DNA from 2 places in the Bacillus sp. WC2503 genome. Region 1 is predicted to be linked to the other one. Evidence: predicted binding sites of a transcription regulator. Region 1 holds the regulator's gene; the other holds the start of a gene.
The links. The regulator Rex, encoded in region 1, represses fermentation and respiration genes when NADH is low (regulators of the CRP and FNR family bind a similar motif). The targets are predictions, from matches to a motif close to TTGTGAAATATTTCACAA.
Positions count from the first base shown of each region.

Region 1 (9,073 bases):
AGCTGAAGCTGAAACAAAGTGGTTAGAAAGTCAAAACAAGTAGGAGCTTGCAGAAGATGGATATGATATTTAGAAAGATGGAACTCGATGATATCGCTCAAATTGTAGCTATTGAAGAAGCATCTTTTTCAACTCCTTGGACTGCAGATGCCTTTCAACGTGAATTAACGATGAATGAACATGCACATTATGTTGTGCTAGAAAAAGATGGCCTTGTAATCGGGTATTGTGGATTGTGGATAATTATTGATGAATCACATATCACAAATATAGCTATTTTGCCAGAATACCGAGGTCAAAAGTTAGGAGATGCCCTATTGAAAGAAGTTATTTCCGTAGCGAAAGAACTAGGGGTAAAAACAATGACGCTTGAAGTACGCGTATCAAATGAAGTAGCAAAGCAGTTATACAAAAAATACGGATTTCAAAATGGTGGAATTCGTAAACGATACTATGCAGACAATCAGGAAGATGGTCTTGTAATGTGGGTGAATATATAATGGAAAAAAATACGATTATACTTGGTATTGAAACAAGCTGCGATGAAACAGCAGTAGCAGTTGTTAAAAATGGAACGGAAATCATTGCGAACGTCGTTGCATCACAAATTGAAAGTCATAAGCGTTTTGGCGGGGTTGTACCAGAGATTGCATCCCGTCACCATGTAGAAGAAATTACAGTTGTGTTAGAAGAAGCTTTAAAAGAAGCGAATATAACTTTCGAGGATATTGATGCAATTGCTGTAACAGAGGGACCCGGTTTAGTAGGAGCACTTTTAATAGGAGTAAATGCAGCGAAGGCGGTAGCCTTTGCACATGATATTCCTCTAGTTGGTGTTCATCATATTGCTGGCCATATTTATGCGAATCGTTTAGTAAAAGAAGTTCAATTCCCACTACTATCACTTGTTGTATCGGGTGGACATACAGAACTTGTTTATATGAAAGAACATGGTTCATTTGAAGTGATTGGTGAAACGCGAGATGATGCAGCAGGAGAAGCATATGATAAAGTAGCTCGTACGCTATCTATGCCGTATCCAGGTGGTCCTCATATTGATCGCCTTGCGCATGAAGGGAAGCCAACAATTGATTTGCCTCGTGCATGGCTAGAACCCGATTCGTATGATTTCAGCTTTAGTGGATTGAAATCAGCAGTTATCAACACTGTGCATAACGCAAAACAACGTGGTATAGAAATTGCACCGGAAGATTTAGCAGCAAGCTTTCAAGAGAGTGTAATTGATGTACTTGTAACGAAAGCATCTCGTGCAGCAGAAGCGTATAATGTAAAGCAATTGCTTCTTGCTGGTGGAGTAGCTGCTAATAAAGGGCTTCGTGCACGTCTAGAAGAAGAGTTTGCACGAAAAGAAGATATAGAGCTAATTATCCCGCCGTTATCTTTATGCACAGACAATGCAGCAATGATTGCAGCTGCAGGTACAATTGCATACGAACAAGGAAAACGTGCGACATTAGCTTTAAATGCAAACCCAGGCTTAGATATTGAAGCATAGTTATACACAAAATTAACCACAGCTTGTGGATAAAACCCATATTATCTGTTGATAATGTGGGTTTTATTGTGTATATAAACTGTTAATAACTTTTTTGTTAAATGTGGATAATGTGGAAAAGTTATTTTGATGTTTATTTTATAAAGGTGGATATGTGTATAACCTTGTGGATAAAACGGATGAAGTCTGACCTTTAAATGAATTCTTTTTCGGGAAATAAAAACGAGAAGATATCCTAAAAAACTTTTGAAAAATCCTCCTCTTATCATATTGGTTGCTGCAATTGTCAATCTTTGTCGGGAAAACGATGTTTCTTGTCGAATTGTTTATATATTTTAAGTTAAGGTATGTGCATTCAAAAAATCGTCGATATAATTTCATGTACTACGAAACTGATTCTAAAGGGAAATAAAAAGGATGTCATCTAGTCAAAAATCCTCGACTGATGAGACATCCTTTTTGTTTAAATTAGCTTATATATGCAGTTCTTCCCATTCTGCCATACAGGCTTCAAGTTGTTCTTGTAATGTTTGTTTTTTCGTTGTAATCTCACTAGCCTTTTCATAATCTGCATATATTTCTGGTAAGCAAAGCTGATCCTCTAACGTAGCAATTTCTTCTTCTAAGCTTACGATGTTTTGTTCTAGTTCTTCGATTTTTCGAGTGCGTTGACGTTCTAATTGTTTACGCTCTTTTTCTTCGAGATAATTTAATTTTTCTTGAGCTACGGTTTTTTGAACAGGTGCCTGATTTTCTTGCTGTTCTTGTTGTTCAAATGCTACGCGTTCAATCATTTCATTTTTCTTCTCCACATAGTAATCGTAATCACCTAAATACTCTTGCGCACCTTCTGTTGATAATTCGACAACTGTAGTCGTTACGCGATTAATGAAGTAGCGGTCATGTGAAACGAATAGAAGAGTTCCTGGATAATCAATTAAAGCATTCTCCAAAATTTCTTTACTATTTAAATCAAGATGGTTCGTTGGCTCATCGAGAATTAATAAATTGGATTTTTGCATCATAAGTTTTGCGAGAGCTAATCGGGCCTTTTGTCCACCACTAAGAGAAGATACTGGTTTTAGTACATCATCCCCTGTGAATAAAAAATTACCTAATATAGTGCGAATTTCTTTTTCGGGTTGAAGCGGATATTCATCCCATAGTTCATTTAAAACGCGCTTAGAAGATGTTAAGTTAGCTTGCTCTTGATCATAATAACCAACAGATACATTTGATCCGAAAGCAACATCTCCATGTAATAGCTGTAACTTATTCACAATGGATTTTAATAATGTGGATTTTCCAATTCCATTCGGTCCAACTAAGGCAACACTATCTCCCCGAGTTAAGCGCATATTTACATGTTCAATAATAGGATCCTCATCATAACCGATGGTTGCATCTTTTACTTGTAAAACATCATTTCCACTTTGTTTTTCAATATCGAAGTGGAATGAGGCTGATTTAGAGTCACCTAATGGTCTGGTTAATAATTCCATTCTATCTAATTGTTTACGACGGCTTTGTGCACGTTTTGTCGTAGATGCACGTGCTATATTTTTTTGAACGAAGTCCTCAAGTTTAGCGATTTCATCTTGTTGCTTTTCGTAACGCTTCATTTCTTGTTCGTATAGGGCTGATTTTAAGTCTAAATATTTACTGTAGTTACCAACAAATCGTCTGCTTTCTTTATTCGAAATTTCATATACTTGTGTAACAAGCTTATCTAAGAAATAACGGTCATGAGAAACGATTAAAATTGCGCCAGGATAACCTTGTAAGTATTGCTCAAGCCACGTTAATGTTTCGATGTCTAAATGGTTTGTAGGCTCGTCTAAAATAAGTAAGTCTGGTTTCGTTAATAATAATTTCCCAAGAGCTAATCTCGTTTTTTGTCCGCCACTTAACGTAGAAATTGTCGTCTGATGCGTTTCAACAGGGAAACCAAGACCGCTTAAAATGGAGCGAATATCTGCTTCGTACTGATAGCCGCCTTGATCTTTATAATCTAATTGCAATTGGTCATAATCAGCTAATAATTTTTCATATGTAGCGGCATTTGAAAAGTTTTCTTCTTTTCCCATTTCTTGCTCTAGCCTTCGAAGTTTTGTCTCCATTTGCTGTAGGTGTGTAAAGACGGTTAGCATTTCATCCCAAATTGTTAATGATGTTTCTAATCCAGTATTTTGAGCTAAGTACCCAATTGAGACATCTTTCGGTTTTATAATTTCGCCGCCATCATGAGATAATTCACCGGCGATAATTTTTAATAATGTAGATTTTCCGGCTCCATTTCGTCCAACTAAAGCGATACGATCTTTCGTTTGCACTTCCAATTTTATGTTTGCAAGAATCGTTTCGGCACCGTATAATTTTGAAAGCCCGTTTACTTGTAATAAAATCAATGTTTTCACCTCAAATAATTTCTTAACTTTGCCATGTTTATATTTCTCAATCATACTAAAAATAGTGTATAGTTTAAAATAAAGAGAGAATACTTCTTCTCTTTATTATACAAGGAAATTCATAAGTACTAAACTTCTGTATTCGATTCAAGTATATGAATAAAGATAGGAAGAGAGGAGAGGTTATATGGATCAGCAGAAAATTCCGCAAGCCACTGCTAAACGATTGCCTCTATACTATCGATTTATCCAAAACTTATCTCTTTCTGGTAAGCAACGTGTTTCATCAGCCGAATTGAGTGAAGCGGTAAAGGTTGATTCCGCAACTATTCGAAGAGATTTCTCATACTTTGGAGCATTAGGGAAAAAGGGATATGGATATAACGTAAATTATTTATTATCATTTTTCCGTGAAACACTCGATCAAGATGATATAACACGTGTAGCGCTTATTGGAGTAGGTAATTTAGGGACCGCTTTCTTACATTATAATTTCACGAAAAACAATAATACAAAAATTGAAATGGCATTTGATGTTAGTGAAGAGAAAGTTGGAACAGAAATCGGGGGTATTCCTGTATATCATTTAGATGAATTAGAAGAAAGGTTATCAAATGATATACAAGTGGCAATATTAACAGTACCCGCTACAGTAGCGCAATCTGTAGCCGATAGATTGGCAGAAACAAACGTGCACGGTATTTTAAACTTCACACCAGCACGCTTAAATGTGTCAGAGAATATAAGAATTCATCATATTGATTTAGCTGTAGAGCTACAAACGCTTGTTTACTTTTTAAAGAATTATCCACAATAAAACGCAGAGGAGGTGACCTCTGCGTTTTATTATTGTTTTTTCTTTGTGAATTTCACTAATATAAGGCGAAGTGCCAAATTAAAATCAATTGTTGCCATAACTGCAAATAGTATTGTCCACATATTCCAGATTGTATCTGTCACGTTCGTAATGGCGAAACGTGTAAAGATACATCCGAGAAGGAAATACAATGCAGCCATGAACAATGGTGAGTTTCTCATACAAAAAATCCTCCGATAAAGCCTTGCATTTTTTCAGCTTCTTTAATCATTTCTTGAATTTGTTCATTGCTCATGAAAATCTGTCCAATGGCAACTAATGTATTCATTGCTACATGGGCTGCTATAGGAACGATAATGCGTTTCGTTTTTACATATAAGAAGGCGAATACGAGCCCCATAGAAGTGTATACCAATAGGTGAGTAAAATCAAAATGAATCGCTGCGAATACGAGTGAACTAATAATAGCAGCAACGAAGAAATTAAATCTCTTATAAAGTGTACCAAATAAAATTTTTCTAAATACGATTTCTTCTAAAATAGGTCCGATTATAGATATAACAATAAGGAACCAAGGTGTCGTTCTTGCGATGTCCATAAGTCGGTCTGTATTCTCAGATCCAGGTGTAATCCCTAATAGATACATTTCAATCATACCTGCAATACTTTGTGAGATGATTGCTAAGAAGAACCCGATAAAAATCCACCCGATTGTAGCTGGAACAGAAGAGCGCATTGCATCTAAATGCCTGTCACGAATATCTGTTCTAAGTAACCAAATTACAACGCATAGTGCAATGAAAAAGCTAATAATAGACCAATGTCCGGTTATTAGTTGAAACTTTTCCTCGTTGGTAAATCCTCTATTATCGTATAGTCCGGTTTTCAGAAGAAGTGGTAATCCGGCAATACCCGACAATTGCATTAAAATGTATGTAACGATAATCCACCAATATTGTTTCTTCAAATGGTTTAACCATCCTTTCTAACTCTAGTGTATGAGATAAGGCAGGATAACATGTAATATGCTACCTACGATATAAACTTTCATTCGAATTATGTTTTTTTTGTAAATCTGCATTGGAAATTAAAATAGAAGACAGGAAAAAGTTGTGTGTGTAGCGAAAACAACTTAGGGTGTCTTTCATATTGTAACATACGAGTAGTGGAAACAACGATTCATATAGTAAAGGTAGTAGAAGAAGGATTTTATATAGAAGAGTATATATAGTAATTTGCGAAAAAATTATGATTTTTTTACTTGCAAAAGAAATTGAGATTATTTATTATTATAAGTGTGTTAGCACTCGGGTGACTCGAGTGCTAATAAAAAATTTACATAACACAATGAGGAGGTTATTGTTCATGCTAAAGCCATTAGGTGATCGCGTTGTAATTGAGCTTGTTCAAGCAGAAGAAAAAACAGCAAGTGGTATTGTATTACCAGACACTGCAAAAGAAAAACCACAAGAGGGTAAAGTTATTGCAGTAGGTACTGGTCGAGTGCTTGAAAATGGTGAGCGTGTTGCTTTAGAGGTAGCAGCAGGTGATCTTATCATCTTCTCAAAATATGCAGGTACTGAAGTAAAATACGAAGGTACAGACTACTTGATTTTACGTGAAAGTGACATTTTAGCAGTTATCGGTTAATTATATAAATCTTAAAAATTCCAAGGGGGTCAATTATTATGGCAAAAGATATTAAATTTAGTGAAGAAGCACGTCGTTCGATGCTTCGCGGTGTCGACACTCTTGCAAACGCAGTAAAAGTAACGCTTGGACCAAAAGGTCGTAACGTTGTACTTGAGAAAAAATTCGGTTCACCACTTATTACAAATGATGGTGTAACAATCGCAAAAGAAATCGAATTAGAAGATGCATTCGAAAACATGGGTGCAAAATTAGTAGCAGAAGTTGCTAGCAAAACAAACGATGTAGCTGGTGACGGAACGACAACTGCAACTGTATTAGCGCAAGCTATGATTCGTGAAGGTCTTAAAAACGTAACAGCTGGTGCAAACCCAATGGGTCTTCGTAAAGGTATCGAAAAAGCTGTTACTGCTGCAATTGAAGAATTAAAAGCGATTTCTAAACCAATTGAAGGTAAATCTTCTATCGCACAAGTAGCTGCTATTTCTGCGGCTGACGAAGAAGTAGGTCAATTAATCGCTGAAGCAATGGAGCGCGTTGGTAACGACGGCGTTATTACTTTAGAAGAATCTAAAGGATTCACAACGGAATTAGACGTAGTAGAAGGTATGCAATTTGATCGTGGATATGCATCTCCTTACATGATTACTGATTCTGACAAAATGGAAGCTGTTCTTGATAACCCATATATCTTAATTACTGACAAAAAGATTTCTAACATCCAAGAAATCTTACCAGTATTAGAGCAAGTGGTACAACAAGGTAAACCACTTCTTATCATTGCTGAAGATGTAGAAGGCGAAGCTTTAGCTACATTAGTAGTGAACAAACTTCGTGGTACATTCAATGTAGTGGCTGTTAAAGCTCCTGGATTTGGTGACCGTCGTAAAGCAATGCTAGAAGATATCGCAATCTTAACTGGTGGCGAAGTAATCACTGAAGAATTAGGACGTGACTTAAAATCTGCTACAGTTGAATCTTTAGGACGCGCTGGTAAAATCGTTGTAACGAAAGAAAACACAACTGTAGTTGAAGGTATTGGAAACACACAACAAATCGAAGCTCGCATCGGTCAAATCCGTGCGCAATTAGAAGAAACAACTTCTGAATTCGATCGTGAAAAATTACAAGAGCGTCTTGCTAAATTAGCTGGTGGCGTAGCAGTAATTAAAGTAGGTGCAGCAACTGAAACTGAGTTAAAAGAGCGCAAACTTCGCATTGAAGATGCACTTAACTCAACTCGTGCAGCAGTAGAAGAAGGTATCGTTGCAGGTGGTGGTACTTCACTTATGAACGTATACACGAAAGTAGCTTCTATCGTAGCTGAAGGCGACGAAGCAACAGGTATCAACATCGTACTTCGTGCACTAGAAGAGCCAGTTCGTCAAATCGCAATCAACGCTGGTCTAGAAGGATCTGTAGTTGTAGAGCGTCTAAAAGGCGAAAAAGTAGGCGTTGGTTTCAACGCAGCTACTGGCGAATGGGTTAACATGCTTGAGTCTGGTATCGTAGATCCAGCTAAAGTAACTCGTTCTGCACTTCAAAACGCAGCATCTGTTGCAGCTATGTTCTTAACAACTGAAGCTGTAGTTGCTGATAAGCCAGAACCAAATGCACCAGCAATGCCTGACATGGGCGGCATGGGCATGGGCGGTATGGGCGGAATGATGTAATAAGCATCACTCTGTGAAGCTGTTCAATGTATAAATAGTTAATTAGAAGAAGGCTACTTCCTTGATAAAAGGAGGTAGTCTTTTTTGTTGTTAAGATGTATATAAAAGGTTTCTGGAAGGTCGCAAGTTTAGAGAGAGAATGGAGGGGAATATTCAAGCTTCTTTTATTACGATAATATTCAATATAATTCCAATTGAATATATAATTCTTTTAACATTTATGATACAGTCAAAAGGGATTTTTCTTATTTTTTAGTCGAGATAATAAGTCTCCTAGTTCTTATTGTCTATGAGAGAAGATGGCGGTAGCCTAGTTAGTGAGGTATATGATGCAGATTAAAGAAAATTTGGGTAGAAACATTTTTTCGAAAATATTAGTAGTATGTGGTTTGGCGATGTTTATCATTACACTTTATAGTTCATTTCAAATAGAGAAATCTACCTATTCTTCGGTCGCTGTGTTAATTCTGGAGATAGTAGCAACTATTTTGGTGCTCGGAATAATATCATTTTTAGCAAATCGTTTTTTAACAGTTAATCAATTTTTGCTCATTCTCATAGTTACAGCCTTTGCAATTAGGTTGTTATGGATCATTTTTGAAAAAACAGTACCTATCTCGGATTTTTCTGTAATGTATGAAAGTGCTCAACAAGCTGTAAAGGGTAATTTTGCATTTATTACAGATGAATACTATATGAGTTGGACATACCAATTGGGATTCACATATTATGAGGCTATATTAATAAAATTTTTTGGTAATCATCTGTTTATATTGAAGTTATTTAATATTTTTTGGAGCGTAGGTACTGCCGTGATTATTTATTTTATGGGTAAAACCATTTTTAATGAATACAGTGCGAGAACTGCGGCAATATTTTACGCGTTTTACATACCTAATATTATCTATAGCTCTGTATTAACAAATCAATATATTTCTACCTTTTTCTTTTTTTTAGGACTGTATGTTTTAATTACAAAAGGTTTTTCAACTAAATACGGTTGGGGTTT
Region 1 covers NZ_JBQYMD010000001.1:4,884,555-4,893,627, forward strand. Annotated here, with positions in the region: gene tsaB (tRNA (adenosine(37)-N6)-threonylcarbamoyltransferase complex dimerization subunit type 1 TsaB) at 1-43, shown strand, start outside; gene rimI (ribosomal protein S18-alanine N-acetyltransferase) at 57-500, shown strand; gene tsaD (tRNA (adenosine(37)-N6)-threonylcarbamoyltransferase complex transferase subunit TsaD) at 500-1,516, shown strand; gene ACUN26_RS25385 (ABC-F family ATP-binding cassette domain-containing protein) at 1,990-3,924, opposite strand; gene ACUN26_RS25390 (redox-sensing transcriptional repressor Rex) at 4,112-4,741, shown strand; gene ACUN26_RS25395 (YdiK family protein) at 4,771-4,962, opposite strand; gene ACUN26_RS25400 (CPBP family intramembrane glutamic endopeptidase) at 4,959-5,708, opposite strand; gene groES (co-chaperone GroES) at 6,107-6,391, shown strand; gene groL (chaperonin GroEL) at 6,430-8,064, shown strand; gene ACUN26_RS25415 (glycosyltransferase family 39 protein) at 8,394-9,073, shown strand, end outside.

Region 2 (9,073 bases), 2.2 Mb from region 1:
ACAATTGAATTAACTGTAATTGATCCGTTTTCAAATAGAATTACACTGTACGAGGAAAAATTGTAGAAATGGAATGAAGAGTAGTTCATAGAGCAGTGAACTGCTCTTTTTTATTTTGAGTAGATATTGAATCATATAAAAAGAAAATGTTATGATTATGGAAACGTATGAATATATGAACAAGTATTCATATGTTTAAGGAGAGGAGGGATTAGAATGAAAGATCTAATTATTATTGGGGCGGGTCAAGCTGGATTAACAATGGGATATTACTTGAAGCAAGAAGGGTATAATTTTTTATTACTTGAGGCAGGAAAACGAGTTGGTGATTCATGGAGAAATCGATATGATTCTTTGCAGCTTTTTACCTCAAGGTCTTACAGCAGCTTGCCGGGCATGACGTTAATAGGTGAAAAAAATGAATTTCCATGTAAAGATGAAATTGCAACTTATTTAGAAGAATATGCAAGACATTTTCAATTACCGGTACAATTACAAACGGAAGTTCTAAAAATAAAGAAAGAAAAAGAAATATTTGAATTACATACTCCTACAGAAATTTTACAAACGAAAAAAGTTATTATTGCATCAGGTGGTTTTCAGCAACCATTTATTCCCTCAGTTTCAGCAAATCTATCATCACATATTTTTCAAATACATTCATCACAATATAGATCATCATCGCAAATTCCACAGGGGAAGGCACTTGTAGTAGGTGGCGGAAATTCAGGAATGCAAATAGCAGTAGAACTTGCAAAAACGCATGAAGTTACGGTATCTATTAGTCATCCTATAACGTTTTTACCGTTACAACTTTTTGGAAAAAGTATTTTTAATCTGCTAGAAAAAGTGGGTTTATTGTACGCTGAAATAAATACAAAGAGGGGAAGATGGTTTCAGAAGAGAAAGGACCCTATTTTCGGTTTTGAAGGTAAGAAACTTATTCGTAATGGAGCAATCAAACTGCAAGAAAAAGTAGTAAGTGCATCAGGAAATAACATTATGTTTCAGAATGGTGATACTTATAGTGCAGAAAGCGTTATATGGTCAACTGGTTTTGTACAAAATTATAATTGGATTGAAATTGAACAGGCAGTGAATGAGAAAGGATTTCCTAATCATATAAAGGGAATCAGTCCAGTAAAAGGATTGTATTATATCGGTTTACCATGGCAATCTCAAAGGGGGTCCGCACTTATTTGTGGTGTAGGAAAGGATGCAGCGTATGTACTTTCTGAAATCAAAAAAATAGATCAGTAGCAGCAACTACTGATCATCCATATGTACATGAATTAGGAGAGGTCAAACATTTATTAACTTTATTATAATAGATTTTCATAGAATTAAAAACTGAAAATTCAAATTTAATGTTGAGAAAGTTTTTTGTATCGAAATATATGAAAAAATAGGGATTTTTATTAAAACAGAAAAAGATATTTCTATTTTAGTAAATTATGATATAGTCTAAATAAGCGTGTTTTTCCATAAATGTAATTATTTTCATTGTAGTTTTGTTTATATGAGGGAAGGAGAAGTAATTATGAAGTTTGATGATCAACGCTTACTAGGAGTCCGATTAGGTTCTGTACTTGTGACAGAGGAAAATCAATATTTAGTAATTAAGAAAAAAGATCATTATGCACTGTTAAATATACATAATTTAGAATGCACACATGTTGAAGTGCAGTTAGAACATTTGGAAGAAATGTTGCGGGAAGATTTCCAAGAAAGTATAACGGAGATTATCGCACCAGAACATATAAAAATTGTTGCGAAAAATGTTATATAGATAAAGAAGCTGGAAGGAACAGCTTCTTTATTTTCATTATAAGGATAACGTTTTTACAACCTCACCAATGATCCCTTCCATTTGATGAACACCTAAATCGGAATTAGTCATAATAACAGCACCATTCCCGCAGTATGGATAACAAACCATCATACATTGAAATCCAACGCCCCATCCGAGTGAATAAACCTGTAATTTTCCATTAGAATCATCTAGAAAAACACCTAATCCAGTCCATTTTGAGCAACCTTGAGGAGAAATCATGTCTATTACTAATTTTTGAGAAAGTTTTAGTTTGCCCTTTCCTTGTAAGGAATGAATGATTTCAATAACTAAAGCTGATAAGTCAGTTGGTGTTGTCCAAATGCCTGAAGCAGCTGCGAATGGATAAAATGGAAATCTCTCATTTGCTACAGTTCCATCTTTATTATGGCCGCAAGCAAAAACATCAGTTTTATCTATGTCTTTTGGAGAGAAGAGTGTACTATTTTTCATTTGTAGTGGCTGGAAGATATGTTCTTCTAATAACTGATTAAATGATTTTCCTGTAATATCTTCTAGTAGTAGCTCGATTATACAAAAGTTTGCGTCCGAGTAATGAAATTCACTTTCTGGTTTATAAGCTACTTCTATAGGTACGGGGCAATATAGTGTTTTACCGGAAAGGAGCTCAGACATATTAGGTAATCCTTTTGCAGGTGTATAATGTTCAAAACTATTAGGTGGATCAATGAGTCCAGATTGATGGCTTAATAAGTTTCTCGAAGTGATGCTTTTTTGTGAAGTAAATAGATTGGTAGGAATGTTCCAAGATGTGAGTTTATCATTTACGTCTTCATCTAAATATACGATACCTTGCTCTGATAATGTTAGTACGAGCATTGTAGTGATGAATTTGCTGATAGAGCAAGAATTAAAGAGAGAATTTGTAGTAACAGCTCTAGTTGTTCCAGCTTCAAGTGTTCCAAAGGCAGTCGCTTCATCTAGTTTGCCATTACGTATAACAGCGAGGCTTAAACCTGCAACGGAATATTGATTCATTTTTTCGTATATATTGCTACTTTTTAAGTTCATGGTGACTCCTTTCTTTAAAGACAGAATATTATTTTTATTATACAGTAGTAAAAAAAAGAAAACACTTCGTCATTCACCAATGAAGTGTTTTCTTTTTTAGTTAGTTTGAAGTGAACTTTTGAAAAAATTTGTCTCGGTACATGTACATAACCCATGAGATTGTTATTAAAAAAATAATGATTTGTTTGTTTTTAATTGGTGCATTGAAAACAAGCCAACCAACTATATCAAATAATAAATGTAGCACGATTGAAAGAACTACAAATTGAAGTAACGTATTTAAAAATCTTTTCATAAAGTGTCCCCCTAAAATAATAGGTTTTATTAACAGTTTGATATAGTAGTATTATACATTAAATGTTTGATATGGTAAAATTTACATAATTTAGTGAAATAAAACAAATGAAAGTTAGTAAGGGGGAACATTCATGGAATTCTGGATGGTTATACCGATAGTAGCCTTTGGTTTCATTTATATCGCTGAAAAATTAACTACAATTGAAAAGAAAAATGATGCGCGTTTAAAGAGAATTGAAGATAGATTACAATTAATTACGAAAGAAATGGGAATTATAGAAAGAGAACCTGAAATTAATAAAGAACTACGCCAGCTTGTAGAAGAAGGCAAAAAAATTACAGCAGTTAAGAGAGTAAGAGAAGCTTTTGGTTTTTCCTTACTAGAAGCGAAGCAATATGTTGATAAATTATAAAAAAGATCATCCATTTGGGTGATCTTTTTTCACTGCACCATGCGTGTATTTACATAAGCGGCGATAATAAAGTGTCCAATTATAATGATAGGAATAACGATCGTGACATTAGGAGTAGTGAAGACACTACCGATTGTGGCAATGACACCAGCAACTAAATTATAAAGACCAACTATTTTTGATAACTTCACTTTATCAGGCACGCGGCGTTCGTTGAATCCTGATAAGAGCCAAGTGTATTGTTTTACTCCAATGAAATAAGCTAGTGCAAATGAAAGGATTGCCACTATGAATAATGATGGGGAAGCGAAGAGAGTCATTGCAAACACCTCCGTTAATGGGCTATAAATAAATTATAGTCCGAATGTTATAATTTAACAAAATATAATTTTGGTTTTAAGTGTAATAGAAAAATGGAGTATTGGTAATGAGGGGAGATTAAGTATGAATATTGTGGAGTTTCAGAGGTATGTATCAAATTTCAGTAAAGAAAAAAGATTTCAAGATACAACAATTGAAGAGCGCACCATATATACGATGGCGGAATTAGGTGAATTAGCGGAAGTCATATTAAAGCGTGATACAATACAAGATGCGAAAAGAGAGATCGGTTTAGAAATGTTTGATGTAATTTGGAATGTATGTGATTTAGCAAATAAATTAAATGTTGATTTAGAGAAGGCGTTTGAAGAAAAAATGAAAATTAATAAAAAGCGTGAATGGTAAGTAGAATTTTAATTTGTAAAGATGGGTGATATGAATGAAAAAGAATCTTTTTATAGGAGGAATCTTTACTTTAACTAGTGTAATAAGTGTTGTCGTTTACTTAGTTTTTCAAGGCATATTCATTCCGAATCAAATAAGTGCTGATAAGTATGAAATAAAAGGTGTAGATGTCGCATCGTATCAAGGGGATATAGATTGGAGAGAGTTGGAAAAGCAAAATATGAAGTTTGCGTTTATAAAGGCGACTGAAGGAAGCTCGTTTGTGGATGAGTACTTTTCGAAAAATTGGACGAGTGCGAATAAGACAGATATGCGCATCGGAGCGTATCATTTTTTTAGTTTCGATAGTAAGGGTGAAACACAAGCAGAGCAATTTATACGAACTGTTCCAAAATATAAACAAGCACTGCCACCCGTAATTGATGTTGAGTTTTACGCTAACAAAAAAGATAATCCGCCTAAGCGTGAAGATGTTGCGAAAGAGTTGTCGGTCATGATTGAAATGCTAGAAAAACATTACGGTAAGAAAGTAATATTGTATGCAACTCAAGAGGCATATGATTTGTATATAAAGGATGGGTATCCCAAATGTGATATATGGATTCGTAGTGTTCTTACAAAAACAAGTTTATCTGATGAGAGAAAATGGACGTTTTGGCAATACACGAATCGTGGGAAATTAAGCGGTTATAATGGAAAAGAAAAGTATATTGATTTGAATGTATTTTATGGGAATGAGGAAGAGTTTGAGAATTATGGAGTGAAAGGTTAAGTTTTAAAGCGTACAACATTTTGTACGCTTTTTTATTATTTCTAAAAAAATATGTAAGACATGATGGAACAAAGATTGGAGATGAATTGTCTAATATAGGTAATAACTATTTAGTTTGAAAGGAAGGATGGAGAAAATGAAAAAGAATACATTATTAAAATTAGGGGTATGTGTTAGTTTACTAGGAATAACTCAATTTATTAGTACAATTTCTTCTGTGAAAGCAGAACAAAAGCTAGAGCAAAAAGTAATAAAAAATGAGACGGGAACTATTTCAATATCTCAGTTAAACAAAAATGTATGGGTTCATACGGAGTTAGGTTATTTTAATGGAGAAGCGGTTCCTTCGAACGGTCTAGTTCTTACTACTTCTAAAGGATTAGTACTTGTTGATTCTTCTTGGGATGACAAATTAACGAAGGAATTGATCGAGATGGTAGAAAAGAAATTTAAGAAGCGGGTAACGGATGTCATTATTACACATGCGCACGCTGATCGAATTGGCGGAATAACAACGTTGAAAGAAAGAGGCATTAAAGCACATAGTACAGCATTAACTGCGGAACTAGCAAAGAAAAGTGGATATGAAGAGCCACTTGGAGATTTACAAACAATTACGAGTTTGAAGTTTGGCAATACAAAAGTAGAAACGTTCTATCCAGGGAAAGGACATACAGAAGATAATATTGTTGTTTGGTTGCCACAATATCAAATTTTAGCTGGAGGCTGTTTAGTAAAATCTGCGGAAGCAAAAGATTTAGGAAATGTGGCGGATGCGTACGTAAATGAATGGTCTGTATCGATTGGAAATGTATTGAAACGATATAAAAATATGAATTCTGTCGTACCTGGTCATGGTGATGTAGGGGACAAAGGGTTACTTTTACATACATTGGATTTACTAAAATAAGACATTGTTAGAAGAAAGAGAGGAGAAATAATTTTCTCCTCTCTTTCTTCTAACTATATTTAAATGCTGAATTTGTCGATTATGCCAGCATATATTACTGAGATTTTAATTCCAAGTATACAAATACTAGTACCGTCATAATTGCAATAACAACGTAAGTAGCATCAAGCATTATAAGTGTTTTTAAAGTTTCAGTCATCCTAATTCACCCCTGCTATAAAAATATAACATGATCTTTTTATCAATCAGATAAGAGATCACAAAGATACAATATACATGAAATTTCTTAAGTAGGTTCTATTTAAATATATCATATAAATAATGTAAATAATGTTAAGATAGTGTAAATGTATTGTAAATAAAAAGGTTTACAATAAAGACTTTAATAAAAAATGACAGTTCCTTAAAATTAAAAATACGCTCTTCTTTCTATTGAATGATAGAAAGAAGAGCGTATTTTTATATCTATTTTCATATGTGATGAATTGCAACTATTTGTACAAGGGATTCAAAAATTTTTTTCGTTGTATATATTTCTCCAAATTAATTATTTAGCTATTTAAAAGTATCGAAAGATGTGGACACACTAATGTATATTTTTTAGTGTCAATAAAAATATTATGTCAACAATATGAACTGTCACAAATCTTTATATATTATTGTGATTGATATCACATCACTTTTTTTCAATGGGTATTATGCTTAAGGTGTAATGAATGATTGGGAGAGGGTGGGATGATATGTTTTGTTATCAATGTGAACAAACGCCAACAGGCGGATGTAAAGTAATGGGTGTTTGTGGAAAGAATGAAACGATTGCTAGTTTACAAGACACGATTGTGTTTGGGCTAAAAGGAATTGCGGCTTATCGTACTCATGCTGCTCAGCTAGGGTATACGGATGCATTTGTAGATGCTACAACACAAGAAGCTTTATATATGACATTAACAAATTCTAATTTTAACGAACAAGAGCATATTGATATGGCTATGAAAGTTGGGAAATCAGCTTTACGGGTGATGGAGTTATTGGATGAGGCACATACGAATCATTTTGGTGTGCCAGAGCCTGTACAAATTACACAAAATCGTGTAGAAGGTAAAGCAATTGTAGTTACGGGTCATAATTTATTTGCATTAGAAGAACTATTAAAGCAAACAGAAGGAAAAGACATTAATATTTATACGCATTCTGAAATGCTACCAGCACACGGATACCCGCAGCTGAAAAAATATAAACATTTAAAAGGAAACATCGGTAAGGCATGGTATGATCAAAGACGCCTTTTTGAAAAATTTACTGGTGCCATATTAGCTACAACGAACTGTGTTATGCCAATTAAAGGCTCGTACTCTGATCGATTCTTTTCATATGACATTGCAGGTTTAGAGGGTATACAAAAAATTGAAAATGATGATTTTACACCATTAATTCAAAAAACGCTAGAACTTCCAGAAGTACATATGGAGTCGGATGAACAGTTAGTTACAGGGTTTCATCATAATACAGTATTATCATTAGCTCCAGAAATTATTGATGCAGTAAAAGAAGGGAAAATAAAGCGTTTCTTTGTTATCGCCGGTTGTGATGCACCGGGAAAAGGCGGAGAATATTATCGTGAATTAGCAACGTCACTTCCGCCAGAAACGGTTATTTTAACAACTTCTTGTGGGAAATTCCGCTTTAATGATGTGGATTACGGTGTTGTACCTGGCACGGAAATTCCGCGTTACATTGACTTAGGACAATGTAACAACTCCATTTCTACAGTGAAAATAGCGGCTGCTTTAGCAGATGCTTTTCAATGTGAAGTGAACGAATTGCCAGTAAGTATTGTCCTATCATGGTTTGAACAAAAAGCAGTTGCCATTTTGCTCGGGCTATTTAGTCTTGGAATTCAAGATATTCGCATCGGTCCAAAGGCTCCTGAATTTATTTCACCTGGCGTACTTGATGTATTACAAGAAACATTCGGTTTAAAACTGATTACAAATGCAGCAGAAGATATGGCTATGATGTTATCGTAATAAAAAATGATCTGTCTTATTAATAAGAAGAGCTAGCCATATTCATTAACTTTGGTATAGTATAGCGCCCCAAAATAAAAATGTAGAATTTTTGTTTTGGGGTATTTTCTTTTCTTAGTGGGATAGGTATGGGGCAAAATAAAAAAAGAAAATAGGCTGTATCGAATAGGTAATAGTTGATTTTAGAAAAAATATAAAAATCGAGTTGACATTCATCGCTACTTAGTCATACAATGTACTTGTGATAAGCAATACTGAGTAGTGTTGTTTCTCAAAATATTTGCAGTAGACAATAGGTAATAGCGGATTTTAGAAAAAATTTGAAAATCAGTTGACATCTATCACTACTTAGTCATACAATGTAGATGTAATAAGTGATACTGAATAGTATGAATTCAAAAAAACTACTCAGTAAAAAATTCGCCTTAGTACTCTGTAATACTGAATATAAGTCAGACAGAATAGGGGGTAAAGGAGGATCAGGACATGGAAAATTTAACTGAAATGCTGAAAGGTTCACTGGAAGGGTGTGTACTGGAAATCATTAGTCGCCGTGAAACGTATGGCTATGAGATTACCCGCCACCTGAATGATCTTGGGTTTACCGAAGTTGTGGAAGGTACGGTGTATACCATCCTCGTACGATTAGAGAAGAAAAAGCTTGTGAATATTGAAAAGAAACCATCAGATATGGGACCGCCTCGTAAGTTTTATTCATTAAATGAAGAAGGCCGCCAGGAGCTTGAATTGTTTTGGAAAAAATGGGATTTTGTATCGTCAAAAATTAACGTCTTGAAGTCAAAATAGGTTCATAAGATAAAATGTTCCGGCCGATACTTTGGGAATTTCTTGCTCGGTTTTATAAAAAAGGAGGAAAATAAGATGTTAGAAATGTTTAAAAAGTTAATTGGTGATAAAAAAGAGTACAAAATGATGATGGCACGAGTTGAGGCTCTGCCAGAGGACTACCAATTTGTATTTAAGAAAATTCAAAACTACATGTGGAATTTCTCAGCGGGTAACGGGATGGATATGTTACACATACAGTATGAATTAATCGATTTG
Region 2 covers NZ_JBQYMD010000001.1:2,657,700-2,666,772, reverse strand. Annotated here, with positions in the region: gene ACUN26_RS13655 (glyoxalase superfamily protein) at 1-66, shown strand, start outside; gene ACUN26_RS13650 (flavin-containing monooxygenase) at 217-1,260, shown strand; gene ACUN26_RS13645 (hypothetical protein) at 1,541-1,789, shown strand; gene ACUN26_RS13640 (serine hydrolase domain-containing protein) at 1,826-2,863, opposite strand; gene ACUN26_RS13635 (hypothetical protein) at 2,964-3,158, opposite strand; gene ACUN26_RS13630 (hypothetical protein) at 3,292-3,573, shown strand; gene ACUN26_RS13625 (DUF3784 domain-containing protein) at 3,603-3,893, opposite strand; gene ACUN26_RS13620 (MazG nucleotide pyrophosphohydrolase domain-containing protein) at 4,018-4,299, shown strand; gene ACUN26_RS13615 (glycoside hydrolase family 25 protein) at 4,334-5,071, shown strand; gene bla2 (BcII family subclass B1 metallo-beta-lactamase) at 5,208-5,981, shown strand; gene hcp (hydroxylamine reductase) at 6,722-8,008, shown strand; gene ACUN26_RS13600 (PadR family transcriptional regulator) at 8,495-8,815, shown strand; gene ACUN26_RS13595 (DUF1048 domain-containing protein) at 8,891-9,073, shown strand, end outside.
Region 2: hcp (hydroxylamine reductase) is a predicted target of Rex. The motif match lies at 6,641-6,658, and genes of this name have one in related genera.